3 regions of the Pseudomonas sp. B2M1-30 genome follow, and region 1 is predicted to be linked to each of the others. Evidence: predicted binding sites of a transcription regulator. Region 1 holds the regulator's gene; each other region holds the start of a gene.
The links. Region 1 encodes sigma-54, which starts transcription at its own class of promoters, with help from an activator protein. Its sites were predicted from a motif close to ANTGGCATNNANNTTGCTNT; they were not measured.
Positions count from the first base shown of each region.

Region 2: flgB (flagellar basal body rod protein FlgB) is a predicted target of sigma-54. The motif match lies at 5,563-5,582, and genes of this name have one in related genera.
Region 3: N8H74_RS20390 (flagellar basal body rod protein FlgF) is a predicted target of sigma-54. The motif match lies at 7,249-7,268, and genes of this name have one in related genera.

Region 1 covers NZ_JAOEJT010000007.1:72,964-82,978, forward strand. The annotation lists gene N8H74_RS15630 (KpsF/GutQ family sugar-phosphate isomerase) at 1-947, shown strand, start outside; gene N8H74_RS15635 (HAD family hydrolase) at 948-1,472, shown strand; gene lptC (LPS export ABC transporter periplasmic protein LptC) at 1,481-2,053, shown strand; gene lptA (lipopolysaccharide transport periplasmic protein LptA) at 2,040-2,585, shown strand; gene lptB (LPS export ABC transporter ATP-binding protein) at 2,585-3,310, shown strand; gene N8H74_RS15655 (RNA polymerase factor sigma-54) at 3,587-5,080, shown strand; gene raiA (ribosome-associated translation inhibitor RaiA) at 5,154-5,462, shown strand; gene ptsN (PTS IIA-like nitrogen regulatory protein PtsN) at 5,474-5,938, shown strand; gene rapZ (RNase adapter RapZ) at 5,941-6,798, shown strand; gene N8H74_RS15675 (HPr family phosphocarrier protein) at 6,814-7,089, shown strand; gene N8H74_RS15680 (ZIP family metal transporter) at 7,099-7,992, opposite strand; gene N8H74_RS15685 (superoxide dismutase) at 8,023-8,634, opposite strand; gene N8H74_RS15690 (hypothetical protein) at 8,636-9,076, opposite strand; gene N8H74_RS15695 (class II fumarate hydratase) at 9,104-10,015, opposite strand, start outside.
Region 2 covers NZ_JAOEJT010000005.1:24,838-34,852, forward strand. The annotation lists gene N8H74_RS11960 (MFS transporter) at 1-818, shown strand, start outside; gene N8H74_RS11965 (flagellar brake protein) at 885-1,631, opposite strand; gene N8H74_RS11970 (flagellar protein FlgN) at 1,727-2,194, opposite strand; gene flgM (flagellar biosynthesis anti-sigma factor FlgM) at 2,243-2,569, opposite strand; gene flgA (flagellar basal body P-ring formation chaperone FlgA) at 2,743-3,504, opposite strand; gene N8H74_RS11985 (chemotaxis protein CheV) at 3,586-4,518, shown strand; gene cheR (protein-glutamate O-methyltransferase CheR) at 4,566-5,393, shown strand; gene flgB (flagellar basal body rod protein FlgB) at 5,625-6,032, shown strand; gene flgC (flagellar basal body rod protein FlgC) at 6,036-6,479, shown strand; gene flgD (flagellar hook assembly protein FlgD) at 6,495-7,220, shown strand; gene flgE (flagellar hook protein FlgE) at 7,251-8,573, shown strand; gene N8H74_RS12015 (ribonucleoside-diphosphate reductase subunit alpha) at 9,284-10,015, opposite strand, start outside.
Region 3 covers NZ_JAOEJT010000011.1:35,410-45,424, reverse strand. The annotation lists gene N8H74_RS20420 (flagellar hook-associated protein 3) at 1-364, opposite strand, end outside; gene flgK (flagellar hook-associated protein FlgK) at 378-2,423, opposite strand; gene flgJ (flagellar assembly peptidoglycan hydrolase FlgJ) at 2,448-3,746, opposite strand; gene N8H74_RS20405 (flagellar basal body P-ring protein FlgI) at 3,758-4,846, opposite strand; gene flgH (flagellar basal body L-ring protein FlgH) at 4,874-5,569, opposite strand; gene flgG (flagellar basal-body rod protein FlgG) at 5,623-6,408, opposite strand; gene N8H74_RS20390 (flagellar basal body rod protein FlgF) at 6,454-7,194, opposite strand; gene N8H74_RS20385 (sigma-54-dependent transcriptional regulator) at 7,419-8,978, opposite strand; gene phhA (phenylalanine 4-monooxygenase) at 9,293-10,015, shown strand, end outside.

The DNA of each region.
Region 1 (10,015 bases):
CGGCACAACGCACCATCCGCCTCGAAATGGAAGCCGTACAAGGCTTGCTGCCCCATATCGACGCCGATTTCGTACGCGCCTGCGAGATGATTCTGGCGAGCAAGGGCCGTGTCGTCGTGGTAGGCATGGGCAAGTCCGGGCACGTCGGCAACAAGATCGCCGCCACCCTGGCGAGCACCGGCACCCCGGCATTTTTCGTTCATCCCGCCGAAGCCAGCCACGGCGACATGGGCATGATTACCCGCGATGATGTGATCCTGGCCCTGTCGAACTCCGGCTCGACCAACGAAATCGTGACCCTGCTGCCACTGATCAAACGCCTGGGCATCCAGCTCATCAGCGTGACCGGCAACCCGCAATCGCCGCTGGCCAAGGCCGCCGAGGTCAATCTCAACGTCCATGTCGAGCACGAAGCCTGCCCGCTGAATCTGGCACCGACCTCCTCGACCACCGCAGCCCTGGTGATGGGCGACGCCCTGGCCGTGGCGCTGCTGGAGGCACGCGGCTTCACCGCCGAAGATTTCGCCTTTTCCCATCCGGGTGGCGCGCTGGGCCGGCGCCTGTTGCTGAAAGTGGAAAACGTCATGCACGCCGGCGAGGAGCTGCCACAGGTACAACGCGGCACCCTGCTCAAGGACGCGCTGATGGAAATGACCCGCAAGGGCCTGGGCATGACCGTGATTCTCGAAGCCGACGGCAAACTCGCCGGGATCTTCACCGACGGCGACCTGCGCCGCACCCTGGATCGCAGCATCGACGTCCACAGCGCCACCATCGATCAGGTGATGACCGTACACGGCAAGACCGCCCGCGCCGAGATGCTCGCCGCCGAGGCCCTGAAAATCATGGAAGACCATCGAATCAACGCACTGGTCGTCGTGGATGAGGAAGACCGCCCGGTAGGCGCCTTCAACCTTTCCGATCTGCTGCGTGCAGGAGTGATGTAAATGAGCACCGATCTGCTGCAACGCGGCAAAGCGATCAAACTGGCGGTTTTCGACGTCGATGGCGTCCTCACCGATGGACGCCTGTATTTCCTCGAGGACGGCAGCGAGTTCAAAACCTTCAACACCCTCGACGGCCAGGGCATCAAGATGCTGATGAACGCCGGGGTGCAAACCGCGATCATCAGCGGCCGCAAGACCCCGGTGGTCGAACGTCGGGCGAAGAATCTCGGCATCCCGCACCTGTTTCAGGGCCGCGAGGACAAATTGGTCGTCCTTGACGGCCTTCTCGAGCAACTGGGCCTAAGCTATGAACAGGTCGCCTACCTCGGTGACGACCTGCCCGACCTGCCGGTGATTCGCCGCGTAGGCCTGGGCATGGCCGTGGCCAACGCCGCCGAATTCGTCCGCGAGCACGCCCATGGCGTCACCCTCGCCCGTGGTGGCGAAGGTGCCGCCCGGGAATTCTGCGAATTGATCCTGCGCGCCCAGGACCGCCTCGATGCGGCCAATGCCGCGTACCTGTGAGTCAAATAATGTTCAGCAAAAAAGTTCGCAATGTATTGGTGTTCGGCTGTATCGCGGCGATTTTCGCTGCGGTCGGCTATTGGAACATCAGCCCGGAGCGCTTCCTCGACAAGCCTCCCGTCTCGACCGTCGACAACCCGATCGACTGGTACGCGACCAACACGCACACCCTGCAATACCTCGAAGACGGCAGGGTGCAGTACGAAATGACCTCGGAAAAAGCCGAGCACGTCAAAGCCACCGACGTCACCCTGGTCACCAAACCAGACCTGAACATGTTCCGTGGCACCGATTTTCCGTGGCATGTGACCAGCGAACGCGGTGAAGTGAATTCTGGCGGCACCGAGGTCGAGCTGATCGACTCGGTTCGCGTCAAGCGCACCGACGAAAAGAACCGCGACACCCTGATCACCTCCACTCGCATGACGGTGTTCCCGCAGCAACAATATGCGCAGACCCAGCAACCCGTTAGAATCGACGGCGCTGGCGGTGTATCGACCGGCGTGGGAATGAAAGCGTATCTGAAGGAAAGCAGGATACACCTGCTATCGAACGTAAGAGGACAGTATGAGGCTCGTTAAAACCCTCCCTATTTTGCTCAGTCTGGGCGCAGCACTGGGAAGCGTGAGCGCCTGGGCTCTGCCGAACGATCAACAGCAGCCAATCCGCATTCAGGCCGACGATGCCCAGCTGGACGACAAGAATGGTGTTGCCACTTATAAAGGCGACGTGATCATCACTCAGGGTTCGATGATCGTCAAAGGCAACACCGTGACCATGACTCGTGCGCCAAACGGCGACATCGATGTCGTGACCTCGGTCGGCAACCTCGCCTACTTCGAACAACTGCAGACCCAGGGTGACGCCAAGCCTGTACAAGGCTGGGGCGTGACGATCCAGTACCACGCCCAGCAAAACCGCGTCGTGCTGATCGACAAGGCCAAGGTTGTCGACAAGGACAACAACGTCACCCAGGGCGAGAAAATCGTCTACGACACGGTCAAGAAGCTGGCAAGCGCCGGCCGTGCCACCGGCAGCAAGGTCACCGAAGCGCGCCCACGCATCGACATGGTGATCCAGCCGAAAAAGAAAACCGATGAGAAAACCCAGTAATGGCAACTCTGAAAGCTCAGCACCTGGCCAAGGCCTATAAAAGCCGCCAGGTCGTGCGCGACGTCAGCCTGTCGATCGACAGTGGCCAGATCGTCGGCCTGCTCGGCCCCAACGGCGCCGGCAAGACCACCTGCTTCTACATGATCGTCGGCCTGGTGCAGGCCGATCAGGGTCGCGTACTGATCGACGACCTCGACGTCAGCCACCAGCCGATGCACGGTCGCGCCAAGGCCGGTATCGGCTATCTGCCGCAAGAAGCGTCGATCTTCCGCAAACTGTCGGTAGCCGACAACATCATGGCCATCCTCGAGACCCGCAAGGAACTCGACAAGGCCGGCCGTCGCAAGGAGCTGGAAAGCCTGCTGCAGGAATTCCACATCAGCCACATCCGCGACAACCTCGGCATGAGCCTGTCCGGTGGTGAACGCCGCCGGGTGGAAATCGCCCGCGCCCTGGCGACCGCACCGAAATTCATCCTGCTCGACGAACCGTTCGCCGGCGTGGACCCGATTTCGGTGGGCGACATCAAGCAGATCATCCACCACCTCAAGGCCAAGGGCATCGGCGTCCTGATCACCGACCACAACGTGCGCGAGACGCTGGATATCTGTGAAACCGCCTACATCGTCAACGACGGCCAACTGATTGCCGAAGGCGACGCCGAGACCATCCTCGCCAACGATCTGGTGAAGGAAGTGTATCTGGGCCACGAGTTCCGCCTGTAAGCACTGAGTTATCCGATCGACCGCTCGGGCGCTGCGTCAGTAAAACGGCTTTTTATGGGTTTTTATTGTTACAGCGCTCCAGGCAAACACGCCGCTTCAAAGGTGTTCAACCGCCAGCCGGAGCGACGCGTCAACAAAGTTTTATAGGTTTTTATTGTTACAGCGCTCTAGGCAAACACTTCAGTTTCAGGCATATAATTTGCTTAAGTTTGGCGCTCCGGCGCCCTGTAGTGGATGGCGCATGTGCGCCGGCGAATAAGGTGTTAAGCCCCTGCCATGAAACCATCGCTAGTCTTGAGAATGGGCCAGCAGCTGACGATGACACCGCAGCTGCAACAGGCCATCCGCCTGCTCCAATTGTCGACCCTGGACCTGCAACAGGAAATCCAGGAGGCCCTGGAGTCCAATCCGATGCTCGAACGCCAGGAAGAAGGCGACGACTTCGACAACTCCGATCCCCTGGCCGACAACGCCGAACAGAAGCCCAACACCGAGATTCAGGAACCCTCCTACCAGGAAACCGCCCCGACGGTGGACAACCTCGAGGACGGCGAATGGAACGAACGCATCCCCAACGAACTTCCGGTCGACACCGCCTGGGAAGACGTCTACCAGACCAGCGCCAGCAGCCTGCCCAGCAGCGATGATGACGAGTGGGACTTCACCACCCGCACCTCCGCCGGCGAAAGCCTGCAAAGCCATCTGTTGTGGCAGCTGAACCTGGCGCCGATGTCGGACACCGATCGCCTGATCGCCGTGACCCTGATCGACTGCATCAATAATCAGGGCTACCTCGACGAAACCCTCGAGGAAATCCTCGACGCCTTCGACCCGGAACTGGATATCGAACTGGACGAGATCGAAGCCGTCCTGCACCGCATCCAGCAATTCGAGCCCGCCGGCATCGGTGCGCGCAACCTCGGTGAATGCCTGTTGCTGCAACTGCGCCAGCTGTCGGCCAAGACGCCTTGGCTGACCGAGGCCAAACGCCTGGTCACCGACTACATCGACCTGCTCGGCAGCCGTGATTACAGCCAGCTGATGCGGCGCATGAAGCTCAAGGAAGACGAGTTGCGTCAGGTCATCGAACTGGTGCAGAGCCTCAACCCGCGCCCGGGTTCGCAGATCGAGTCCACCGAAGCCGAATACGTTGTACCTGACGTCATCGTGCGCAAGGACAACGAGCGCTGGCTGGTCGAACTCAATCAGGAGTCGGTGCCGCGCCTTCGCGTCAATGCGCAATACGCAGGTTTCGTCCGTCGCGCCGACACCAGCGCCGACAATACCTTCATGCGCAACCAGTTGCAGGAAGCGCGCTGGTTCATCAAGAGCCTGCAAAGCCGCAACGAAACCCTGATGAAAGTAGCCACCCAGATCGTCGAGCATCAGCGCGGCTTCCTGGAGTACGGCGACGAAGCCATGAAACCGCTGGTCCTGCACGATATCGCCGAGGCGGTGGGCATGCACGAATCGACGATCTCCCGGGTGACCACGCAAAAATTCATGCATACCCCCCGGGGCATTTATGAACTGAAATACTTTTTCTCCAGCCACGTCAGCACCTCCGAAGGCGGCGAATGCTCGTCCACGGCGATCCGCGCGATCATCAAAAAACTGGTCGCCGCGGAAAATCAGAAAAAGCCGTTGAGTGACAGCAAGATCGCTGGTTTACTGGAGGCACAAGGCATTCAGGTGGCTCGCCGCACCGTCGCCAAGTACCGCGAATCCCTCGGGATCGCGCCTTCGAGCGAACGCAAGCGGTTGATGTAAGCCACGTTACAGCGTTCCAGTGGTAGATCATCTGATCTACCGCTTTATGCACTGGCAACGAAGGAGAAGCTGTATGCAAGTCAACATCAGTGGACACCAACTGGAAGTGACCCAACCCCTGCGCGACTACGTTGAGCAAAAGCTCAAGAGGCTCGAGGGGCATTTCGACAAGATCACCAACGTTCAGGTCATCCTGTCCGTCGAAAAGCTGAAGCAGAAAATCGAAGCCACGCTGCATATTCCTGGTAATGAAGTCGTCGCCAACGCGGAAGATTCCAACATGTACGCGGCGATTGACGCATTGGCCGACAAGCTGGACAAACAACTCAAAAAGCATAAGGAAAAGACCCAGAGCCTGCTTCAGGGCGCTACCGGTCGATAACCCCCCAATCCATGATCCGACTTGAAAGTATCCTGACCCCCGGCCGTTCCCTGGTGAACGTGCCGGGCGGCAGCAAAAAGAAAGCCCTCGAACAAATTGCCAACCTGATCGCCCGCGAGGTGCCGGATCTGGAGATGCAGGATGTCTTCGAGGCGCTGGTGGCCCGTGAAAAACTCGGTTCGACCGGTTTTGGCAACGGCATCGCCATTCCTCACTGCCGCCTCAAGGGCTGCGAAGCACCGATCAGTGCCTTGATGCACCTTGATGCACCTATCGATTTCGACGCGATTGACGGTGCGCCAGTCGACCTGTTGTTCGTCCTGCTGGTTCCGGAAGCGGCCACGGACGCACACCTGGAACTGCTCCGTCAGATCGCCAGCATGCTTGACCGCAAGGACGTGCGCGACCGACTGCGCAGCGCGCCCAGCAACGAAGCCTTGTACCAGGTCGTACTGGAAGAGCAGAACAGGCCGTAATCATGCGCTTGATCATCGTCAGTGGCCGCTCCGGCTCGGGTAAAAGTACTGCCCTGGATGTCCTCGAGGACAACGGCTATTACTGCATCGACAACCTGCCGGCGGGCCTGCTGCCGGAACTGGCCGAGCGCGCCCTGATCCACACCGAGCTGTCCCAGCCGCTGGTGGCGGTTTCGATCGATGCACGCAACCTGCCCAGCCATCTGTCGCGTTTTCCCGAATTGCTCGAGGAAGTCCGCAGCCGCCATATCCAGTGCGATGTGCTTTATCTGGACGCTGACGAAGAAACCCTGCTCAAGCGTTTTTCGGAAACCCGTCGCCGCCACCCGCTGAGCAGCGCCAACCGCTCGCTGGCGGAAGCCATTGAAGACGAAACCGCCCTGCTCGGCCCCATCGCCGACCTGGCCGACCTCAAGGTCAACACCACCAGCCTCAATCTTTATCAGCTGCGTGACACCATCAAGTTGCGTCTGCTGAACCAGCCGGAGCCGGGCACGGCGTTTCTGGTCGAGTCGTTTGGTTTCAAACGCGGCATGCCGGTGGATGCCGATCTGGTATTCGACGTACGCTGCCTGCCCAATCCTTACTGGAAACCGGAGCTGCGCGCGCAGTCCGGCCTCGATGAGCCGGTTGCCGAGTACCTGGCGGCGCAACCGGAAGTCGAAGAGATGTACCAGGACATTTACGCTTACCTGCACAAGTGGTTGCCGCGTTTTGCCGCAAGCAACCGCGCTTATGTCACTATCGCCATCGGCTGCACCGGCGGGCATCACCGTTCCGTCTACCTGACCGAACGTCTGGGCCAGGCGCTGCACAAGACCCTGAAGAACGTCCAGGTTCGCCACCGCGACCTCAGCTAAAGGATTCACACCGCGATGCCTGCTCTGGAAATCGAAATCATCAACAAGCTGGGCCTGCATGCCCGCGCATCGGCCAAGTTCGTCGGAGTGGCGGGGCAGTTTCCCGATTGCTCGATCAGAGTCGGCCGTACTCCGGAAACCACCGTCGACGGCAAAAGCATCATGGCAATGATGATGCTTGCCGCCGGCAAGGGCACCAAGATTCACTTGAGCACCGAAGGGCATCAGGAACAGGAAGCGCTGGATGCCCTGGTCGCGCTGATCAACAACTACTTCGATGAAGGTGGTTGAACCGCAGGATCAGCCCAACGCCGTATCCATCACCATCATCAGACAAAACCCGATCAACAGGCCCAGGCTTGCCAGTTTGTCGTGACCACTGCGTCGCGATTCGGGAATGACTTCGTGGGTCACCACCAGCAACATCGCCCCCGCCGCCAGCGCCAGCCCCAGTGGCAGCAACAGTTCGGCCAGACTCACCAGCCAGGCGCATAGCAAGGCAAACACCGGCTCGACCAGACCCGAAGCCGCGCCGATCAAAAACGCCTTGAACCGAGACATCCCTGCCCCGGCCAGCACCAGCGCGATCACCAGACCTTCCGGCACGTCCTGCAGGGCGATGCCCATGGCCAGACTGTCCGCGTCCGGCATGCCGCCGCCGGCCGAGACGCCGACCGCCATGCCTTCCGGGATGTTATGGGCAATGATGGCGAACACGAACAGCCAGATACGCGGCGGAATCACCGGATGCTCGGCCGTGCCGATCAGCATTTCCGGTGATGCGCCGGACACCCGGCGATCCACCAGATACAAGCCAAACGCACCGAGCAGGATGCCGAAGCAGATCAGGCCACTGGCCGCCCATGGCGTCAGGCCAAGGCTTTCAGCGGCGGCGATGCCCGGCACGATCAACGAAAACGCTGTCGCCGCGAGCATCACCCCGGCACCAAAACCCAGCAAGGTATCGCTCAACGCTTGCGGCATGCGCCGGATCACCAGCACCGGCACCGCGCCGAGCGCCGTGCCGAGGGCGCAGATCGCGCCGCCCTGCAATGCCCGTGACAGTTTCGGTTCCAGATCCAGCCATTCCAGCCCGTGGGCGACCAGCAAGGTCATGCCCGCCAACAGCAACAGCGAGCCGAATGCGTAACGAAACATACGTCCACTTCCGATCGCCAGTGTTTCAGTGCCCATAGTCAGCCTTGGATTGTTTTTATAGATGACTTAAACCAGCGCGGCCTGATAACGCGCAGCGACTTGCGGCCAATTGATCACGTTGTAGAACGCACTGATGTATTCCGGGCGACGGTTCTGATAACGCAGGTAATAGGCGTGCTCCCAGACGTCGAGACCGAGAATCGGCGTATTGCCGTTCATCAGCGGGCTGTCCTGGTTGCCACTGCTTTCGACCAGCAGTTTTTTCTCGGGGGTCACGCTGAGCCAGGCCCAGCCGCTGCCGAAACGGGTCAGCGCGGCTTTGGTGAATGCCTCCTTGAAACTGTCGAGACCGCCCAACTGCTCGTCGATCGCCCTGGCCAGTGCACCGTCCGGTTTTCCGCCACCGCCGGGCACCATGACTTCCCAGAACAGCGAATGGTTGGCGTGTCCGCCGCCCTGATTGATCACCGCCGCGCGAAGTTTTTCCGGCAGTTGCTGGACGCTGGCAACCAGTCTTTCCACCGGCCATTCGGCGTATTCAGTGCCTTCAACGGCGGCGTTCAGATTGTTGATGTAGGTCTGGTGATGCTTGGTGTAGTGGATTTCCATGGTCTGCGCATCGATATGCGGCTCGAGTGCGTCATAGGCATAAGGCAAGGCAGGCAAGGTAAAAGCCATTTCAATGGACTCCATGGTGATGAGGGGCTGGCAGGCGACGCGCATTGCCGGTGTCCGGATGCAACAGACGCTGGGTTCGCGGGTATTCGCCGTGTTCGCTGATGAAATTCAGCAGCTCGACATAGGTCTTGCTGCTCTGGCGCAGCGCCGCTTCCCGCAGGGCCGGGCGCAGACGCTCGTCCTGCATGGTCTGCAACAGGCGCTGATGGATCGCGCACAGGTACTCGGCGCTCTCCTCCGGCTGGTTCAGCCGCAGGTGCAGATCCGCCAGGTTGTGATGGGAAATGACGCAGGCCGCCACCGCTTCGTCGGCATCGGCCCAGCGCTCGAACAGCACCTGGGCCAGCGCCAGGGCTTGCAGGTAAGCCTCGCGGGCATCAATCAGCTCGCCCAGCATGAAGCAGCGATTGGCCCGTTCGATCGTGCGTTTCCAGTGCTCCATGGTGAGCCTCCAAAGCGGTTGCGGGAATTACACGCCGCCGGCGGTGAGTTTCTCGGGGTTGAGCAACTCTTCCAGCTGGCTGCGCGACAGGTCGGTGTGCTCCAGCGCGACGTCGATTACCGGGCGACCCTGTTTGTAGGCCTGCTTGGCGATTTCGGCGGCTTTCTGGTAACCGATGATCGGGTTGAGCGCGGTGACCAGGATCGGGTTGCGCGACAGCGCTTCCTTGAGTCGCGACTCATTGACCTTGAAGCTGGCGATGGCTTTGTCACCGAGCAGACGGCTGGTGTTGGCCAGCAACTCGATGCTGCTCAACAGGTTTTGGGCGATGATCGGCAGCATCACGTTCAGCTCGAAATTGCCCGACTGACCGGCAATGGTGATCACCGAATCGTTGCCGATCACTTGCGCGGCAACCATGGCGGTGGCTTCCGGGATCACCGGATTGACCTTGCCCGGCATGATCGACGAGCCCGGTTGCAGGCCTTCCAGTTCGATTTCGCCGAGACCGGCGAGCGGGCCGGAGTTCATCCAGCGCAAGTCGTTGGCGATTTTCATCAGCGACACTGCGGTGGCCTTGAGCTGGCCGGAGACGGCAACAGCCGTGTCCTGGGAGCCAATCAGCGCAAACAGATCCTTGCCCGGGGTGAACTGCACGCCAGTCAACTGGCTGAGCTGACGACTGAAACGCGCGGCGAATTCCGGATGCGCGTTGATCCCGGTGCCGACAGCTGTACCGCCCTGAGCCAGGGATTGCAGGCTTGGCAGCAAGTCTTGCAGGTGGCCGATGTTGGCCTTCAGCTGTTGCGCCCAGCCGTTGAGCACCTGGCTCATGCGTACCGGCATGGCGTCCATCAGGTGAGTGCGTCCGGTCTTGACGTGGTGATGCACTTGCCCGGCCTTGAGTTCGATCACTTGCACCAGATGCAGCAGCGCCGG
Region 2 (10,015 bases), on a different contig from region 1:
CACCGCTGCATCCGGCGCCGATGGAGCCGCGGTTTTTCATCAAGCGGGTGCCGCAGTCGTTGAGTACGGTGCTGGGCGCGGGTCTGATCATCGGTTCGTTCTACGGTCTGGCGCCGTTGTATGCCTCGCAGCAGGGGCTGTCCACCGAGCAGGTCGGTCTGTTCATGGGAACCTGCATTTTTGCCGGGTTGCTGGTGCAGTGGCCGTTGGGCTGGTTGTCCGACCGCTATGATCGGGCGGTGCTGATTCGCAGCTTTGCCGGGATTCTGGCCGTGGCGGCGTTGCCGTTGGCGATTCTGCCGAAGGTGCCGCTGGAGGTGCTGTTTGGTGTCGGCTTCCTGTGTTCGCTGGTGCAGTTCTGCCTGTATCCGCTGGCGGTGGCGTTCTCCAACGACCATGTCGAGGGTGATCGGCGGGTATCGCTGACGGCGATGCTGCTGGTGACTTACGGCGTCGGCGCAAGTATCGGGCCGCTGGCCGCTGGCGTTCTGATGAAGCTGTTCGGCAGTCAGAGCCTGTATGCGTTCTTCACCTTTTTCGCGCTGGTGCTGGTGTGGCGAATCCGGCCGAAAGCCGTGACCAATCTGCATCAGGTCGATGATGCGCCATTGCATCACGTGGCGATGCCGGACAGCATGTCCAGTTCGCCGCTGGTGGCGGCGCTCGATCCTCGGGTCGACGAGCAGGTGGTGCAGGAGCAGATGCAGACCACGGTGACTGAACCGGCACCTGAGCCGGAGCCGTCGGTGGAGCCTGAGGTTGAAGCTGACAAAGACAAACCGGCACCTGACATCAGTGACGCCAGGCCTTTTCCCTGAAAAGCACCGGGCATAAAAAACGGGCAGTCACCGCAAGTGACTGCCCGTTTTTTTATGGCGCGGCGATCAGAAGTCGTCTTTATCGAAGCGACGTGCCTCGCGCTGCAACTGATAAACGAAGCGTTCGACGTTGCGTGCGGCCTGGCCGCTGATGTTGTGGAAGCGCAGGCCGGCGAAGGTGATGTTGAGTTTTTCTTCGAAGTGCAGGTAACGCAGTTCGACCGATGTCGGTTGATTGCCGAACAGCGGCGGGGCGATCAGGCGATCGTAGACCTGACCCAGTTGCAGGCGGCCGGTGATGTCACCTTCGAAGCGCAGTTTGCAGCCGGTGGCGGAAATATCCAGCAGCTTGCCGCCAATCGGCGCCTTGAGTTTTTCGCCGCCCAGTTCGACGTTGACCAGATCGGTCAGCTTCAGCGCGGCGCGGAAGGCATTGCGGCGCTGGTGGTAAACCACTTCGGTCGGCAGTTCGCCGGTGTAGAAGCGGTCGCCGGTGGTTTCTTCGATGTTCAGCGTGCCCGTGCATTCCCAGGCGATACGCACGCCGTCATGGAAGCCTTCAACCTTGAACGGTTCGCCCGCGAGCAGGAAGCGCTCGCCGTCGCGCGGGATCATTTCATCCAGGGCGATGGTGGCGGTGTCACGATCCACTTTGATCAGATAGCTCTGAAAGCGCTGGCTGCGTTCGTGGAAGGTGATGACCAGCGGGTCGTGGCTTTCTTGCAACTGGCGCAGGTTGCTGGAGATTTCCAGAGGTGTGGTAAGCACCTTTGGTGGCTGCGGAGCATCATCCGCGCTGAGGACGTTGGACACGTTGAATCAATCTCCAGACAAAATTTGACTACGGCTGGCCAGTATTTTGCCAGCATGTTTCATGCGTTGATAGGGCGCAAGCATAGAAGAAACAATCACGCCTGGCTGAGCGCGCGCGGTTTCTGCAGTTTGGAGAAGGTGCCACTGGCATCGTAGAGCGCAGGAGGCTCGCCGCCGGTGAGGATTTTCAGCTGATTGGCCGTCGCAGCCTGCTGAATCACGATCGACTGGCCGTTCTTGACGTTGGCCGCCTGGCACTGGGCAATCAGGTCGGTGAGCACGTCGCTCTGGGCCAGCAACTGGTCGCCGATGCTCGACTGGCTGGCCAGTTGCTCCAGGCCCTGACGATTGATCGGCAGGTTGAGGCTGGCGAGGACTTCGCTGCGTTTGCGGCCGCGCTGCTCCAACTGAATGATCAGCGCCTGTTTGCGTGCCAGGATGTCTTCGAGTTGCGGCATGTCACGACCGTGCAAGGCGAGGGATTCGACTTGCAGCAACTCCAGCAGTTGTTGAGCTGGAGCAAAATCGTCGGTGATCAGTTGCAATAAAGTAGTGTCGTGCATGGCTGGCCTTGGGTTTTAAGCGTCCAAAAGCCTGGCGCAGACCGGGGCCTAGCGCTGGGCTTCGAAGTTGAGCAGTTTGCTGGCTACACGGTTGCTGTCGACTTTATAGCTGCCATCGGCAATCGCTGCTTTCAACTCGGCCACGCGGGCTTTGTCGACGGCAGGCTGATCGCGCAGCTTGTCAGTGACCTTCTGCAACTGTTGAGCCTCATTGCTGAGGTGTACCGATTCCCCGCTTTTTGCGGCACTGGCCTGTTCGGCCGGGGTATTCAGCGGCGCGGAAGTGCCGGTTTCGGCGGTTTCCTTAGGCGTGCTGGTACGTGTACTGCCCGTAAGTGACGAGGAGCTGTTCAAACGGCTGAAATCGATGACCATGATAAAAACCTCTGGGTATTTGGACGCTTGCCATGTTTTCGGCCATACCCGATAAAACTTTAGGCTCATTTATCAATGAGCTTGCGCGCGTCAGCGCTCGCTGCAGATGAGCCACAGTTTAGGGAACGACGCAGGCCGGCGCCAGTTTTCTGCAGGGCCTCTGTCCACGTCGTTCACATAGCCACTTCCACCTGGCCCGGCGCGGTGACTTGCGCCTTGATGACCCGTTGGGAGTTAAGGTTTTTCACGCGAATCTGTTCCTTCAAACCGCCGTTGGCAAGGGCTTCTCCCGGCATCCGCACGGCCAGTGTGCCGCTGCGCGCGGTGATGACCACCTGATCGCCCTTGCGCACGACTTCCGCCTGTTCCAGATGCACCAGGGTAATCACCTGGTCGGCGACCGTTGGTCGGGTCAATTTTTGTCCGATCGCCTGATCCACCGACGTCAGGAATCCCTGATTGATCTGGCTGACGTCGCGTTCACGCAAGGTCACGTCCTGAGGCTCGATGATGCCGGCGCGCTTGAGCGGACGAGTGGTCGTCACAATCTCGCGAAACAGCCGGACTTGAGCGGGCACGAACACCGTCCAGGGCGAGGCGCCGTCGCATCTGACCTTGACCGTCACCCGGCCCAGAGGACGTGCCGGACTCTCCAGGGTCGCTGTCAATTCCTTGTCGCACATAGGCATGCGCATGCGTGGATCGAGTTGGTTCACCTCGATTTCATAGCGACCTTCCGTTTGACTGGTAGCCAGATAGTCTTCTACGGTGAATTCAAGAAAGCCCTGAGTGACGCCGATAAGCATGTCAGGCAAGGTAACCGCATCAGCAACGGCAGGGCTGCCCGGGTAGAAAATGCAAACGGCCGACACCGCGCAAAGCCATCTGCGGGCTGGGGATGTCAGGCGTCGGAAAAATGTCGTTTGAGTGTTCATACGAGTTAAAAAGCAAGCGCCGTGCCGTTTAGCAATGAATGTGCGTCGCAACAACACTTGGCGTTGGGTAGGAGTCTGGGCATGGCTGGTGTAATGGATTCGGTGAACCAGCGCACGCAACTGGTAGGGCAGAATCGCCTGGAGCTGCTGTTGTTCCGTCTCGACGGCCAGCAGCTCTACGGGATCAACGTGTTCAAGGTTCGGGAAGTGCTGCAATGCCCGCAACTGACGTTGATGCCCAAGTCCAGTCCTGTCGTGTGCGGGGTGGCGAATATCCGGGGGGCGACCATTCCGATCCTTGATCTGGCAATGGCGACCGGCTCCGGTGCTTTGAAAGACAAGAACAATCCGTTCGTGATCATCACGGAATACAACACCAAGACCCAGGGTTTCCTGGTGCGCTCGGTGGAACGCATCGTCAACATGAACTGGGAAGAGATCCATCCGCCGCCCAAGGGCACCGGGCGCGACCACTACCTGACCGCTGTGACTCGGGTGGACAATCAGTTAGTCGAAATCATCGACGTCGAGAAGGTGCTGGCGGAAGTCGCGCCGACGCCGGAAGCGATTTCGGTCGGCGTGGTGGATGTCGAGACCCAGAGCAAGGCATTGTCATTGCGGGTGCTGACGGTCGATGACTCGTCGGTGGCGCGCAAGCAGGTGACGCGTTGCCTGCAGACGGTGGGTGTCGAAGTGGTGGCGCTGAACGACGGCCGGCAAGCGCTGGATTACCTGCGCAAACTGGTCGACGAGGGCAAGAAGCCGGAAGAAGAGTTCCTGATGATGATTTCCGACATCGAGATGCCGGAGATGGACGGGTACACCCTGACGGCCGAGATCCGCAGCGATCCTCGCATGCAAAAGCTTCATATCATCCTGCATACTTCGTTGTCGGGTGTGTTCAACCAGGCGATGGTCAAGAAAGTCGGTGCCGATGACTTCCTGGCCAAATTCCGTCCTGATGACCTGGCATCCCGGGTAGTCGACCGGATCAAAGCAGCAGATATCAGCTAGGGACCTTTCGTCCCTGGCGGTCAACACGATTTAAGAGGCGGCATCATTTGTCTACGGGTAATTTGGATTTCGAACAGTTCCGGGTCTTCCTGGAAAAGGCCTGTGGCATTTTGCTCGGTGAAAACAAGCAGTACCTGGTGTCGAGCCGTCTCAACAAACTGATGGAGCAGCAGGGCATCAAGTCGCTGGGTGAGCTGGTCCAGCGCATCCAGACCCAGCCGCGCAGCGGTTTGCGCGAGCAGGTGGTCGATGCCATGACGACCAACGAAACCCTGTGGTTTCGCGACACCTATCCGTTTGAAGTCTTGAAGAACAAGGTCCTGCCCGAAGCGATCAAGGCCAGCCCCAACCAGCGTCTGCGGATCTGGTCGGCGGCCTGCTCATCGGGTCAGGAACCCTATTCGATGTCGATGGCGATCGATGAGTTCGAACGGACCAACCTCGGTCAGTTGAAGATGGGCGTGCAGATCGTTGCCACCGATCTGTCGGGCAGCATGCTGACCAACTGCAAGACCGGCGAGTACGACAGCCTGGCGATTGGCCGTGGTTTGTCGGCCGATCGTTTGCAGCGTTACTTCGACCCGAAAGGGCCGGGGCGCTGGGTGGTCAAGGCGCCGATCCGCAGCCGCGTGGAATTCCGCTCGTTCAACCTGCTCGACAGCTACGCCAGCCTCGGCAAGTTTGACATCGTGTTCTGCCGCAACGTGCTGATCTACTTCTCCGCCGAGGTGAAGAAAGACATCCTGTTGCGCATCCACAGCACGCTGAAGCCGGGTGGTTATCTGTTCCTCGGCGCTTCCGAAGCGCTGAACGGTTTGCCGGACCATTACCAGATGGTCCAGTGCAGCCCTGGGATCATCTACCAGGCGAAGTGACTGATCGCGGCAACACAAAAAAACGGGAGTCCTCAGGGACTCCCGTTTTTTTATGCCTGCCGCTCATTGGCGGCAGAAAAGCGGCATTGAGCGGAAGCCGGTTGCCGCTTTTCTGGCATTGCCGCGTTGCCGACTTGCGGCAAAGCCCCGCAATCCGGGGATTTTTTGAATTGGCACGCCGCTTGCTATAGCCCTGTTACGAAAAACTCCGGTCACCTGAAGGTTCCCGACATGAGCATCAGCTTCGATAAAGCGCTCGGCATTCACGAAAAAGCCCTGGGCTTCCGCGCCCAGCGTGCCGAAGTCCTGGCCAACAACATCACCAACGCCGATACCCCGAACTACAAGGCTCGGGACCTGGACTTCTCCAAAGTGCTCGAAGCACAGAGCCAGAAGAACAACAACGGCACGATTGCCCTGAACATGACCAACAGCCGCCACATCGAAGCTGAAGGCCTGGGCAATGGCGATGAGTCGCTGATGTATCGCACGCCGATGCAGCCTTCGATCGACCAGAACACCGTTGACGCTCAACTGGAGCAGGCGAACTACGCAGAAAACGCCGTCGGCTTCCAGGCCAGCTTCACCCTGCTCAACAGCAAATTCAAAGGGCTGGTGTCAGCCCTGCGCGGAGAGTAATCCATGTCCCTGTCCAGCGTTTTCAACATTGCCGGCAGCGGCATGAGCGCCCAGAACACCCGTCTGAACACCGTGGCGTCGAACATCGCCAACGCCGAGACCGTTTCGTCGAGCATCGACCAGACCTACCGCGCCCGTCACCCGGTATTCGCCACCATGTTCCAGGGCGGCCAGAGCGGCGGCAGCGACTCGCTGTTCCAGAATCAGGACGCCGCAGGCCAGGGCGTGCAGGTGCTCGGCGTGGTCGAAGACCAGAGCAACCTCGAAGCGCGTTACGAGCCCAATCATCCGGCGGCCGACGCCAAGGGTTATGTCTACTACCCGAACGTCAATGTGGTCGAAGAAATGGCTGACATGATCTCCGCGAGCCGGTCGTTCCAGACCAACGCCGAAATGATGAACACCGCCAAAACCATGATGCAGAAGGTACTGACCCTCGGTCAGTGATAAGGGGCGACTGCCATGAGTGTTACTGATACCACCAGCAGCCTGAGCATGACCGATATCCTGGCGAACTCGTCGAAAAAGACCGGTTCGACCAGCGATGGCATTGCGTCGGCCACCAACAGCTCGACCGGCGGCCAGGCCCTGGGCAAGGACGCGTTCCTGCAACTGCTGGTGACCCAACTGAAAAACCAGAACCCGCTCGATCCGCAGGACAACAGCGCATTCGTTGCCCAACTGGCGCAGTTCAGCAGCCTGGAAGGCATCACCACGCTCAACAGCACGGTCAGCTCGCTGGCGGGCAACTACAACTCGTCGCAGGCGCTGCAGGCCTCGTCGCTGGTGGGTCGCAACGTGATCGTGCAGACCAACACCGTTCAGCTGGACGATCCGAGCAAAGGCATGACCGGTTCGGTCACCGTGCCGTCGTCGATTGCCGGCGGAACCGTTTCGATCAGCGACAGCACCGGCGCCGTCATTCGTACCATCGACCTGGGCAGCCGCGCTGCCGGCAGTGCGAGCTTCACCTGGGACGGCAAGGACAAGGACGGCAATCTGGTCAAGACCGGTACTTACACCGTCAAGGCCAACGCCTCGATCAACGGCACCTCGACGGATATGGCGACCTATCTGCCGGCCACGGTCAACAGCGTGACCATCAGCCAGACCGGTGGCGAGCTGATGCTCAACCTGTCCGGCAAGGGCACCGTTGCCCTGTCCAAAGTACAAACCATTGGTATATAGAGCCGACCAACCGGCACAAAGGAGTGGAATATGTCTTTCAATATCGGCCTTAGCGGTCTCTATGCAGCCAACAAACAACTGGACGTGACCGGCAACAACATCGCCAACGTCGCGACCGCCGGTTTCAAATCCTCGCGCACCGAATTCGAAGACGTCTACTCGGCGACCCGTCTGGGCAGCGGCAGCAAGGTCATCGGCAACGGCGTGCGCCTGGCGAACGTTTCCCAGCAGTTCACCCAGGGTGACATCAACAACACCGGCAACGTGCTGGACATGGGGATTAACGGTTCGGGCTTCTTCACCCTGAGCAACAACGGTTCGGTGTCCTACACCCGTGCCGGTACGTTCAAGGTCGATAAAGATGGCTTCATCACCAACACCGATTACACCTCGCGCCTGCAAGGCTACGGTGTGGATGCCAACGGCAAGATCATCAACGGTGTGTTGACCGACCTGAAAATCGACACCTCGAACCTGGCGCCGAAGTCCACCTCGCTGGTGGGTTCGACCATCAACCTGAACTCGACGGCTGCGGTGATCGATGACACCGTCGCGGCCGGCAAATTCGACCCGTCCAAGACTGAAACCTACACCAAGTCGTTCAGCACGCCGATCTACGACAGCCAGGGCAACCAGCACAGCATGGATCAGTACATGGTGAAAACCGGTTCCAACACCTGGAAGGTTTACACCCTGGTCGATGGTCGCAACCCGGATGGCAGTGATCCAACCGCTGCGGCTACCCCTCCGGTCGCTTCGACGCTGACTTTTGACACCGCAGGCAAGTTGACTCAGGTCAGCACCCCGAGTGCTTCCGGTCCGGTCATCAGCAGCGACTTGAAGTTCACTGGCTGGGTGCCTGGTACTGTCACCAACGGTGTCTGGACGGCTAACGGCGCTGCCGCGAACCCGGCCGGGATTACGATCTCCATGGCCAAGACCACTCAGTTCAACGCTGATACCGCCCGTTCGATTCCGACCCAGGATGGTTACGCCACCGGCCAGATCACCAACCTGACCATCGACGGCACCGGTACGCTGTTCGCCAACTTCAGCAACAACGAGAGCAAGGCCATCGGCCAGGTCGCACTGGCCAGCTTCACCAACGAGCAAGGCCTGCAGCCTATCGGCGGCACCTCCTGGAAAGAAACCTTCGCTTCGGGTATCCCGGGCTACGATGCGCCGGAAACCGGCACGCTGGGTTCGGTGGTTTCCAACTCGCTGGAAGAGTCGAACGTCAACCTGACCAATGAGCTGGTGGACCTGATCAAGGGCCAGAGCAACTATCAGGCGAACGCCAAGACCATTTCGACTCAGAGCACTATCATGCAGACCATCATTCAGATGACTTGATGTCTGGTTGAGTTTTGCAAGAGCCCCTCTTTTGAGGGGCTTTTTTGTGGTTGCGCTTTTTGGTCTTGGCGGCCTTTGGGCCGACCAGGTTCTTGGGGTTTGGGGGGAATATCCGTTGTTTTGGGGGTTGCTGATGGCGGTTTCGCCCTTACGGCGACTCCCTTTGGCAAACGCCCCAAAGGAAGCAAAGGTCTGGGCCCCGGCGTACGGCTCCTCGCTGTGGCTCGGGGTTCCTTCGTTACGGGATTCATCCGGGGGCATCGCCTACGGTTTGCTTCGCTGCACCTCCTCTCGATGTGTTCGACTTCGTCGAACGGCGCTGCGCGCCTACCCCCGGATGAATCCCTCCACTCAGCCTGCCGAAGGGGCCGGCACGGCAAGATCAAAAGCGGTACTCGAGCTAACGCTCATCGTGTTGAGTGGTGAGAGGCGGGTGCGGACTATCCGAGCTGCTTTTTGCTTTTCTAATGTGGGAGTGGGCTTGCCCACGAAGGCGGCCTGACAGCCGACCGGGTTGTGGCAGGTGTACCAATCTGTGTGGCCACCCCGATCAGCCCCTTTTCCCTCCGCGCGGTCCGACGTTTCGGGAGCGCTGGGATGAGGGGCTTTTCAGTTGTGGTTTTCCCCCGGCAAAAGAAAACCCCCGACAAACCAGAAGTCTGTCGGGGGTTTTTCATTCAGGCGTTTCGCAACGCCTGAGGTCGCTCAGCTTATTGACAAGCTTCGCAATCCGGCTCGTCGATCGCGCAAGCCTTTGGCACTGGAGCCGGGCCTGCAGGGGCGGCCAGTACGGAGTCGTCGCCATGGTTGCCGCCAGCGGAAACAGCGTTCAGCTTGCCGGTGTTGATGGTCGATTTCTCGGTGCTGGTCGCGGCCAGGGCACGGAGGTAGTAAGTGGTTTTCAGACCACGGTACCAGGCCATGCGGTAGGTCACGTCGAGTTTCTTGCCCGATGCGCCAGCGATGTACAGGTTCAGCGACTGGGCCTGGTCGATCCACTTCTGACGACGGCTGGCCGCGTCAACGATCCACTTGGTGTCCACTTCGAATGCAGTCGCGTAGAGCTCCTTGAGTTCTTGCGGGATGCGCTCGATCTGCTGAACCGAACCGTCGTAGTACTTCAGGTCGTTGATCATGACCGAGTCCCACAGACCGCGAGCCTTGAGGTCGCGAACCAGGTACGGGTTGATCACGGTGAATTCGCCCGACAGGTTCGATTTCACGTACAGGTTCTGGTAGGTCGGTTCGATCGACTGCGATACGCCGGTGATGTTGGCGATGGTCGCGGTCGGTGCGATGGCCATGATGTTGGAGTTACGAATGCCTTTCTGCACACGGGCGCGAACCGGTGCCCAGTCCAGGGTTTCTTCCAGGTTCACGTCGATGTACTTGGCGCCGCGAGCCTCGATCAGGATCTGTTGCGAATCCAGTGGCAGGATGCC
Region 3 (10,015 bases), on a different contig from region 1:
GCACCTGCTTCTGGATCTCGCCCAGTTCGGCGGCGTAGGCCTTGCGGTCCGTGTCGGTGGCGATACCGTTGTTGGCGGCCAGACCGATTTCCTTGGCGCGCTGCAAGGCATCGTTGATCGACGTCAGGGTCGATTCCTGAACCGTCAGGCCACTCTTGGTGGTGTCGATGTTGGATTTGTACTGATCGAGCATCGCAGCCTGCTGACCCAATTGCAGCAGGCGACCGGCACCGATCGGATCATCGGCGGCGGTGTTGATGCGCTGCAGGCTGCTCGCTTCGTTGGCGGTCTCGACAGTCTTGCTGTAGTTGCGCTGATATTGAGCAGCTTGCGTCGCGTAATACTGAGCGGTGGAAATGCGCATGGATTACGACTCCTTAAAGGCTGTTGATCAGCACGCTGAAAGTTTCCTGCGCAGCCTTGATGATCTGCGAAGAGGCGGTGTAGTACTGCTGGTACTTGACCAGGTTGCCGGTTTCTTCATCCAGGTTGACCTGGGACAGAGAATCACGGGCCGTCTGCGCCTGGTCCAGGATCGCCGTGGTGGCGGTGCTGTCGGACTTGCTCTGGGCGGCCTTGGTGCCGACGTTGGTCACCAGTTTGTTGTAGGCGTCGGTCAGGCTGATGCCCTTGCTCGCCGTACCAGTGTCCACGGTCTGTTTGGTCTGCAGGCCGACCAGCGCCTGCGCGTTGCGGTTGTCCGAAGACGCGGCACCGGTCAGGTTCATGGTGAAGGTTTCACCGCTCTTCGGCGTCGCCGCCACCGTGGTCTGTACGGTGAAGGTTTTCTGTACGTTCGGCGTGACGCTGGTGTCCATCACCGGGTTACCGCTCGAATCGAGCATGCCGATCTTGAGATTCAGGGTGTTGGCCTGCCCCGGAACGATCGTGCCGGTGCCGATGCTGTTGCCCTTGGCGTCGACCAGGTTGTAGGACTGGCTGCCGCTGGTGGTAGCGCCGAACACCAGTTTGACCGGCGTCGAATACTTGAGCGCGTTCTGCAATTCCGCCTGGGAGGCCGGGTTGTAGATATCGACGGTGTCGACCAGGGTCGGCTGGGTGTAAGTACCGGCGTTGTTGGCACTGGCCACGCCGGTCAACGGTGCCGCCGCCGCGATTTTCTTCGGGTCGGTGAGCACGGTCTGGATGGTGGCCGCCGCGTTGCGGGTCGGGGTGATCTTGAACGTGTCACCGGCGCTCAGCGCGCCGCCGTTGAGGGCCAGGGTAAAACCGTCGATCACCGGCGGTGGTGTGGTCGTGGTGCTGAACGAGCCCATGTCGGTGCCGTCGGAACGCTTGACCGAGTAGTTGGTGGCGCTGGTGAAGGTGACCTGGTAATCGCTGGTGGTCAGCTTGCCGGTGTCCTTGATGGTGACATCAAGGTTGCCCGAACCGGCGCTGTTGCCCGCCTGGGCGATGCTGCGCTGGCTGACCAGGGCGGCACTGTTGATGTTGTTGAAAATCGCCGCGCCGAAGTCACCGTTCTTGTCGATGCCCTGGGCTTGCTGGCTGTTGATCTGGTCGGCCACCACCAGTGCCACGCGGCCCAGCTCGTTGAGCGAAGGGTCGAGCACTTCCTTGCGATAGGTCAGCAGGCCGCCGATTTCACCGCCGCTGATCACCGAGGTGATGTCGATGGTGCTCGAGCCGCGATCCATCTGGATGTTCATGCGCGACGGATCGTCTTTGCTCGGAACGGTGCTCAGGGTGTTGGTGGTGTTGCCGACGACCAGCGGCTGACCGCTGCCGACGTACACGTCGAAACTGGTGCCACGCTCGACGACCTGCGCGCCGACCAGTTCGGACAACTGGCGCACGGCTTCGTTACGGGTATCGAGCAGATCGTTCGGCTGGCCGCCGCTGGTGGAAATCTCGCCGATCTTCTGGTTCAGATTGGCAATCGAGGTCGCCAGCTTGTTCACCTGGGACGCCATGTCGCCCAGGCTGCCGTTGATCGTGGTGTTCTGATCGTTGAGCTGCTTGGACAGCGCATTGAAACGGCTGGTCAGCGCCTGGGCGCCGGTCAGCACCGACTGACGGGAGGTGTCGTCGGTGGCCGAAGTCGTCACGCCCTGCATCGAGGTGAAGAACTTCTGCAGCACGCCGGTCAACCCGGTGTTGGTATCGGACAGCGAGCCGTCCAGCGCGGTCGCCTGGGCACCGTACGCAGCCGCTTCGCTGTTGAGCGAAGTGGCGGTATGCAGTTGCGTCTCGAGGTAGGAGTTGTACACCCGGCGCACGTCGGCGAGGGTCGTGCCGGTGCCGATGAAAACGTTGCCGAACTGTTGCGAGGACTTGGTGCCCTGCACGGTTTGCTGGCGTGAATAACCGGCGGTGTCGACGTTGGCAATGTTGTTACCTGTCGTTGCCAGAGAGGACGAACTCGCGGCCAACCCCGACATCCCGATATTGAGCAAACTCATGGTTAAGACCTTATTCCTTGTGCCTTATAAAGGCGTGGTGGAAACGCCCGCCGCAGCGTAGTTCTGGAAACTGTTCATCTGCTTGGCTATCTGCGAAATCTTCGTCGCGTAGTTCGGGTCGGTCGCGTAACCGGCCTTTTGCAACTCGCGTACAAACTGTTCTGGGTTATCGGCCGACTTCAGCACATCTTGATAGCGATTATTGCTCTGCAACAACGTCACCAGATCGTGGAAGCTGTCCTTGTACGAGGCGTAGGAACGGAACTCGGCCGTCTCCTTGACCATCTGCCCGTTACGGAATTCGCTGGTGATCGCCCGGGCCGAATCGCCCTTCCAGTTGCTGCTCGCCTTGATGCCGAACAGGTTGTGACTGCTGGTGCCGTCCTGGGCGCGCATGACCGATTTGCCCCAACCGGTTTCCAGCGCAGCCTGCGCCACCAGATAACGTGGGTCGACGCCAATCCGCGCGGCTGCTTCCTGGGCCATCGGCAGCATGGTGTTGACGAATTCGTCGGCGTTGCTGAATGCCTTCTTCGCCGGCGCCAGCGGAATCTGCGCCATGGCGCGACCGTAAATCTGCATCTGCCCGCCCGAGGCCTTGTCCGCCTCGGCCCGCGCCAGCCAGTCGCCGTTGTACAACGGGCCGGAGCCGGTGGTGGCCGTTGCAACCGTCGTGGCGCGCTGCGGCAGTTGCGTGGCGGTCGTGGCGGTCGTGGCCGACGGCACCAGGCCGGCGAGCAAGCGATCAGCCAGTTTCGGCGGCAGCGCCAGACGGCGCTGGTTGATCAATTCCATGTCATTGCGATGGGCGAGCTGCGTGTTCGGTGCGCTCACCGAACGCGACGCCCACAACGGACGCTCACCGTTGACCCGCGACAACGGGCCGGTGGCGACGGTGCCGGCGGCAACCGGCGTCGCCACGGCGGCGGCTTTCGCCTTGGCTTCTTCCTGCTTGGCGGCGGACGCGGCCGCCGCCTCACCCGGAGCCATTGGTTTGTTTTTCGACATCTGGCGCATCAGCACGTCGGCCAGACCGATACCACCGCCCTCGCGGGACAGGGAAACGGCCAGTTGCTGGTCGTACATTTCCTGATACTGCTTGGCCGCCGGAGTATTCATCGGGTTGTCCTGGCCCAACGCTTCGGTGGCCGAACGCATCGACTTGAGCATCTCGCCCAGGAACAGCGATTCGAATTCCTGCGCCACCTTGCGCATGTTCGCATCGCTGTTCTTGTCGCCGACCTTGAGCTGGTTCAGGCGATTGAGGTCGGAGTAGGAACCCGAATCGCTGCTGCTGACCAGACCGCTCTTGCGCATATCCATGCTCGCCGTCCTCAGATCACGATCAGGTCGGCTTGCAACGCGCCGGCCTGCTTCAGTGCTTCGAGAATGGCCATCAGGTCACCCGGCGCTGCGCCGACCTGGTTCACCGCACGAACGATTTCGTCGAGCGTGGTGCCCGGGCCGAACTTGAACATCGGCTTGGCCTCCTGCTCGGCGTTCACGCGCGAGCGGGGCACGACAGCCGTCTGGCCGTTGGACAACGGGCCTGGCTGGCTGACGATCGGGTCTTCAGTGATGGTCACGGTCAGGCTGCCGTGGGTCACGGCGGCCGGCGAGACTTTCACGTTCTGGCCGATGACGATGGTGCCGGTGCGCGAGTTGATGATGACTTTCGCCACTGCCTGGCCCGGATCGATTTCGAGGTTTTCCAGGATCGACAGATAGTCGACGCGCTGGCTCGGATCGAGCGGCGCGGTCACCCGGATCGAGCCGCCGTCGATGGCCTGCGCGACGCCAGGGCCGAGCATGTCGTTGATCTTGTCGACGATGCGCTTGGCCGTGGTGAAGTCGGAACGGTTGAGGTTCAGCGTCAGGCTGTTGCCCTGGTTGAAACCGCTCGGCACCGCACGCTCGACCGACGCACCGCCGGGGATGCGACCGGCCGACGGAACGTTGACGGTGATCTTCGAGCCGTCACGGCCCTCGGCGTCAAAGCCGCCCACCACCAGGTTGCCCTGGGCGACAGCGTAGACGTTGCCGTCGATACCCTTGAGCGGGGTCAGCAACAGGGTGCCGCCGCGCAGGCTCTTGGAGTTACCGATGGAGGAAACGGTGATATCGACCTGCTGACCCGGTTTGGCGAACGCCGGCAGGTCGGCACTGATCGACACCGCCGCGACGTTTTTCAACTGCACGTTGCCCGACCCTGGCGGAACCTTGATGCCGAACTGCGACAGCATGTTGTTGAAGGTCTGCAGGGTGAACGGGGTCTGCGTGGTCTGGTCGCCGGTGCCGTTAAGCCCGACCACCAGGCCGTAGCCGATCAACTGGTTGGAACGCACGCCGGAAATGCTGGCGATGTCCTTCAACCGTTCGGCGTGGGCATTGACGGCCGCCGACAACAACAGCGCGGCCATCATGAGGCGCTTGAAATTCAAAGTAGCCACCTAGAAAGGGAACAGCGGGCTGAGGAAGAAACGGTCGAACCAGCCTGGCTGACTCGCATCGGCGAACGAACCGGTGCCCGAATAGGTGATGCGTGCATCGGCGACGCGGGTCGACGACACGGTGTTGTCGGTGGCGATGTCATCGGCGCGCACCAGACCGGCAATCCGCACCAGCTCGTCGCCGGTGTTGAGGGTCATCCACTTCTCACCGCGCACGGCGATGATGCCGTTGGGCAGCACGTCGGCCACGGTCACAGTGATCGAACCGGTCAGGGTGTTGCCCTGCGCGGCCTTGCTGTCGCCCTTGGTCGCACGGTCGCCGCTGTAGCCGACGTCCAGGCTCAGGTCACCGCTGCCGAACGGGCTGTTGGTGGTGGCGCTGCCGCCGAACAGCGAGGTCAGGCCGATGCCGGTCTTGCTGGTCTTGTCGACCTGCGAGTTGGCGTTCTTGCTGGCCTGGGTCCTCTCGTTCAGGGTGATGGTGATGATGTCACCGACCCGGAACGCCTTGCGGTCGCTGTACAGGTTCTGCTCGAAACCGGCCTGATAGATCGAGCCGTTGTTGGCGGCCGCCGGCAACGGTGTGCGCGGCAACACCGGCGCATAGTAAGGGTCATTGGGCTTGGGCGTCGGGGCGACGCAGCCCGCGAGCGAGACGACCCCACTCAATGCCAGAACAGATACGAAGCGATTCATGACCCTTACCTCACGGTGTTGCAGGCGACCTCATGGCCGCCTCGTAGACTTGATTACAGATTCTGCGTTACGAACGAGAGCATCTGGTCGGCGGTGGAGATCACCTTGGAGTTCATCTCGTACGCGCGCTGGGTGGTGATCATGTTGACCATCTCCTCCACGGTGCTGACGTTGGAGGTTTCCAGGGTGTTCTGCAGGGTAGTGCCGAAACCGTTCAGGCCCGGAGTGCCGACTTGCGGCGCGCCGGAAGCGGCGGTTTCCAGGAACAGGTTGTTGCCCACCGCTTGCAGACCGGCCGGGTTGATGAAGTCGGCGGTTTGCAGGTTGCCGATCACTTGCGACGCGGCGTTGCCGGGCACGGTGATGGAAACGGTGCCGTCACGGCCAACGGTGAAGGTCTGGGCGTTGTTCGGGATGACAATCGCCGGCTCCAGGGCGAAACCGCTGGCGTTGACGATCTGGCCGTTGGAGTCGAGGTGGAAAGTACCGTCACGGGTGTAGGACGTGGTGCCGTCCGGTTGCAGGATCTGGAAGAAACCGCGACCGTCGATGGCCATGTCCAGCGGTTGCTCGGTGGTTTGCAGGCTGCCGGCGGTGAAGTTCTTCTGGGTGCCGACGATGCGCACACCGGTCCCCACTTGCAGACCCGACGGCAGTTCGCTGTCCTGGGTCGACTGGGCGCCTGGCTGACGCTTGATCTGATACAACAGGTCCTGGAACTCGGCGCGGTCACGTTTGAAACCCGTGGTCGACACGTTCGCCAGGTTGTTGGAAATGGTGGTCAGGTTGGTGTCCTGGGCGGACAGACCGGTTTTGGCAACCCATAGAGCCGGAAGCATTCGATTCTCCTCGTGCGCCTGTTTTACGGCGCGACGTTCTGATAATTAGCTGATCTGCAAGACCCGAGCCATGGCCTGGTCGTCGTCTTTGGCGGTGTTCATCATCTTGACGTGCAACTCGAACTGCTTGGCCAGGGCCAGCACCGAGGTCATCTCTTCCACGGCATTGACGTTGCTCGACTCCAGGAAACCCGACACCAGCTTGACGTTGGCATCGGCCGGCGCAGGCTGTCCGTCCTTGGTGTAGATGGAACCGTCCAAGCCCTTGTTCATGTTCTTGATGTCCGGGTTGACCAGCTTGATCCGGTCGACTTCGGCCATGACGCGCGGGCCTTCGCCCATCGCACGAATACTGATGGTGCCGTCTTCACCGACTTCGACCTGCTGCTCCGGCGGCACGGCGATCGGCCCGCCATTGCCCATGACCGGCATGCCGTTGCCGGCGCGCAGGACGCCGAGGGCATCGATATTGAGGCTGCCGGTGCGCACGTAGCTCTCGCCACCGTTGGGGTTCTGCACGGCGATGAAGCCGTTGCCGCTCACGGCCACGTCGAGGTCACGCCCGGTCTGCACCAGCGAGCCGGCGGTGAAATCCGTGGCAGGTCGTTCGCTCATGGCAAACGCACGCGCCGGAAAGCTGTCACCAAACACCGGCATCGAACGCGCCTGCTCCAGGTCGCGCTGAAAACCGTTGGTGGAGATGTTCGCCAGGTTGTTGGCATGAGCCTTTTGCGCCAGTGCGTTCTGGCTGGCGCCGGTCATTGCCACATAAAGGTACTTGTCCACACTCTTTCCTCTGCATGCCGGACGTTTGCCGCCCACCGCTGTACTGCTGAGCCATAAGCAATTTGCAGACCAACTTTTTTCTGGCGGCTCGCGACCCGGTAAACAAAGGACTTGCAGGATTTTGGGGGAGGGAGGGAATGTATCGAAGTCGAAAAACCGGCGGTGTCATGCCGCCAAGCGGCATGATCGTTCCCACACAACGCCCGGGAACGATCATGCAGGCGCTAGGACTCGGTCTTGCCCACCTCATACTCGCGCAACTTATTGGCGATCGTGGTGTGCGAAACCCCCAGCCGCTTGCCCAGTTGCCGGCTGCTCGGGTGTTCGGAATACAGCCGCTCGAGTACCGCTTTCTCGAAACGCCCGACAATCTCGTCCAGTCCGCCATCGAGGGAAAAATCGCCAAGGGGCTGACGCACGCCATAGTCCGGCAAACGAATATGCTCGGCCTTGACCGTCCCGCCCTCGCACAGCGAAACCGCCTGGAACAGCACGTTCTCCAGTTGCCGCACGTTGCCCGGCCAGTGGTAGTGACTGAGCCGATCCATCGCTGCCGGCGCCAGTTTCGGCAGCGAGCAGCCAATCTGCCGACTGGCCTGATCGAGGAAGTGTTCCACCAGCGGCGTCAGGCCATCGAGGCATTCGCGCAGCGGCGGAATGTGCAGCGAAAGCACGTTCAAGCGATGGTACAGATCCTGGCGAAACTCGCCGCGCGCGCACAACTCGGACAAGTCCACCTGAGTCGCGCAGATCACCCGCACATCCAGGTAAACCTCTTCATCGCTGCCAACACGCCGGAAGCATCCGTCCTGCAGGAAACGCAACAATTTCACCTGCAGGCGCGGACTCATTTCGCCCACGCCATCGAGAAACAGCGTACCGCCCGCCGTCAGTTCCAGCAGCCCGAGTTTGCCCTCGGCACGCGCCCCTTCGAAGGCGCCAGGGCCATAACCGAACAGCTCGGTCTCGGCCATCGACTCCGGCAACCCCGCACAATTGAGCGCCATCAACGGCGACTGGCCGCGCGGACTCGCCAGGTGACAGGCGCGGGCCAGCAATTCCTTGCCGGTGCCGGTTTCGCCCTCAATTAATAATGGTGCGTCCAGCGGCGCCATGCGCCGCGCTTCGCGGACAACCGCCGCCATCACTTTCGAGCTTTGGAAGATACTGTCGAACCCCCGCAACTCCTGCTTGCGCACGTTATAGATGCGCTCGCCGACCCGGTCCGCGCGGTGCAGGGTCAGCACCGCGCCGGCCATGGCTTCGCTGTCGTCGTGCTCCGATTGCAGCGGCGCGATGTCGGCCAGAAAGACGTCACCCTTGACCTTGACCCGCATGCCATTGATTCGCGATTTGTTGGCGCGCACCAGCTCCGGCAAGTCGAAATCCTCGGCGTAGCGCGACAGCGGAATCCCCGGCACCTCATCGACCCGCACCCCCAGCAACTGGGCGGCCGCGCGGTTGGCGGCGACAATGGAGCCGCCCATGTCGATCGACAGCACCGGAAACTCCAGCGCGCCGAGCAACGCATTCAGCTCCATGTGCCGGCGTTCGCTAGGCATCAGCCCTACCCGCTTGACGCCGAACACCCCGGCAATTGCCTCGAACTTGGGGCGCAGCGCCTGGAACTGGATGTTGATCAGGTTCGGACAATGCAGATAGATCGCGTTGCCGTGCTCGCCGCCGACTTCGCCGCGAGCAACGTTGATCCCGTACTCCACCAGCAGATTGAGGATGTCGCGCAGGATGCCGATGCGGTTCTGACAATGGACTTTGATACGCATAGGAAAGGCCCGGAATGCGGTGGAATGAAGTGTCCGTTCCTGTGGAAACGGGCGTGCGCGGCGCAAATCTGGACAATTTTCTGTCGAGGCGCACAGATAATCGTCAAGATTATGTGACAGTCATCCACCATTTCAAACCCGAGACTCACCGCAAATACGACTTGGCCGACAAAGCGTAACGAAAATTTTACGAAATCTGCCGACTTTTCCTACGCAAACACCGCTCAACCCGCTGCAAGCCGACACGCCTTGGGTTATTTCTGAGTCCATCGCAGGACATAACAAGAACGAAATTTCCCTCGCAGGAGAGCAGTATGAAGCAGACGCAATACGTGGCCCGCGAGCCCGATGCGCAAGGTTTTATCGACTACCCCGCCGAAGAACACGCGGTGTGGAACACGCTGATCACCCGTCAATTGAAAGTGATCGAGGGTCGTGCGTGCCAGGAGTACCTGGACGGTATCGAAAAACTCGGTCTGCCCCACGACCGCATTCCACAACTGGGCGAAATCAACAAAGTGCTGGGCGAGACCACCGGCTGGCAGGTCGCCCGCGTTCCGGCACTGATCCCGTTCCAGACTTTTTTCGAATTGCTCGCCAGCAAACGCTTTCCGGTGGCGACGTTTATCCGCACCCGTGAAGAGCTGGACTATCTGCAAGAGCCGGACATCTTCCACGAGATCTTTGGCCACTGCCCGCTGCTGACCAACCCCTGGTTCGCGGAATTCACCCACACCTACGGCAAACTCGGCCTGCAAGCGACCAAAGAAGAGCGCGTGTACCTGGCGCGTCTGTACTGGATGACCATCGAGTTCGGTCTGGTCGAGACGCCGCAAGGCCGCCGCATCTATGGCGGTGGCATCCTGTCCTCGCCCAAGGAAACCGTTTACAGCTTGTCGGACGAACCTGAGCATCAGGCCTTCGATCCACTGGAAGCCATGCGCACGCCGTATCGCATCGACATCCTGCAACCGCTGTACTTTGCCCTGCCGAACCTCAAGCGCCTGTTCGATCTGGCCCACGAAGACATCATGGGC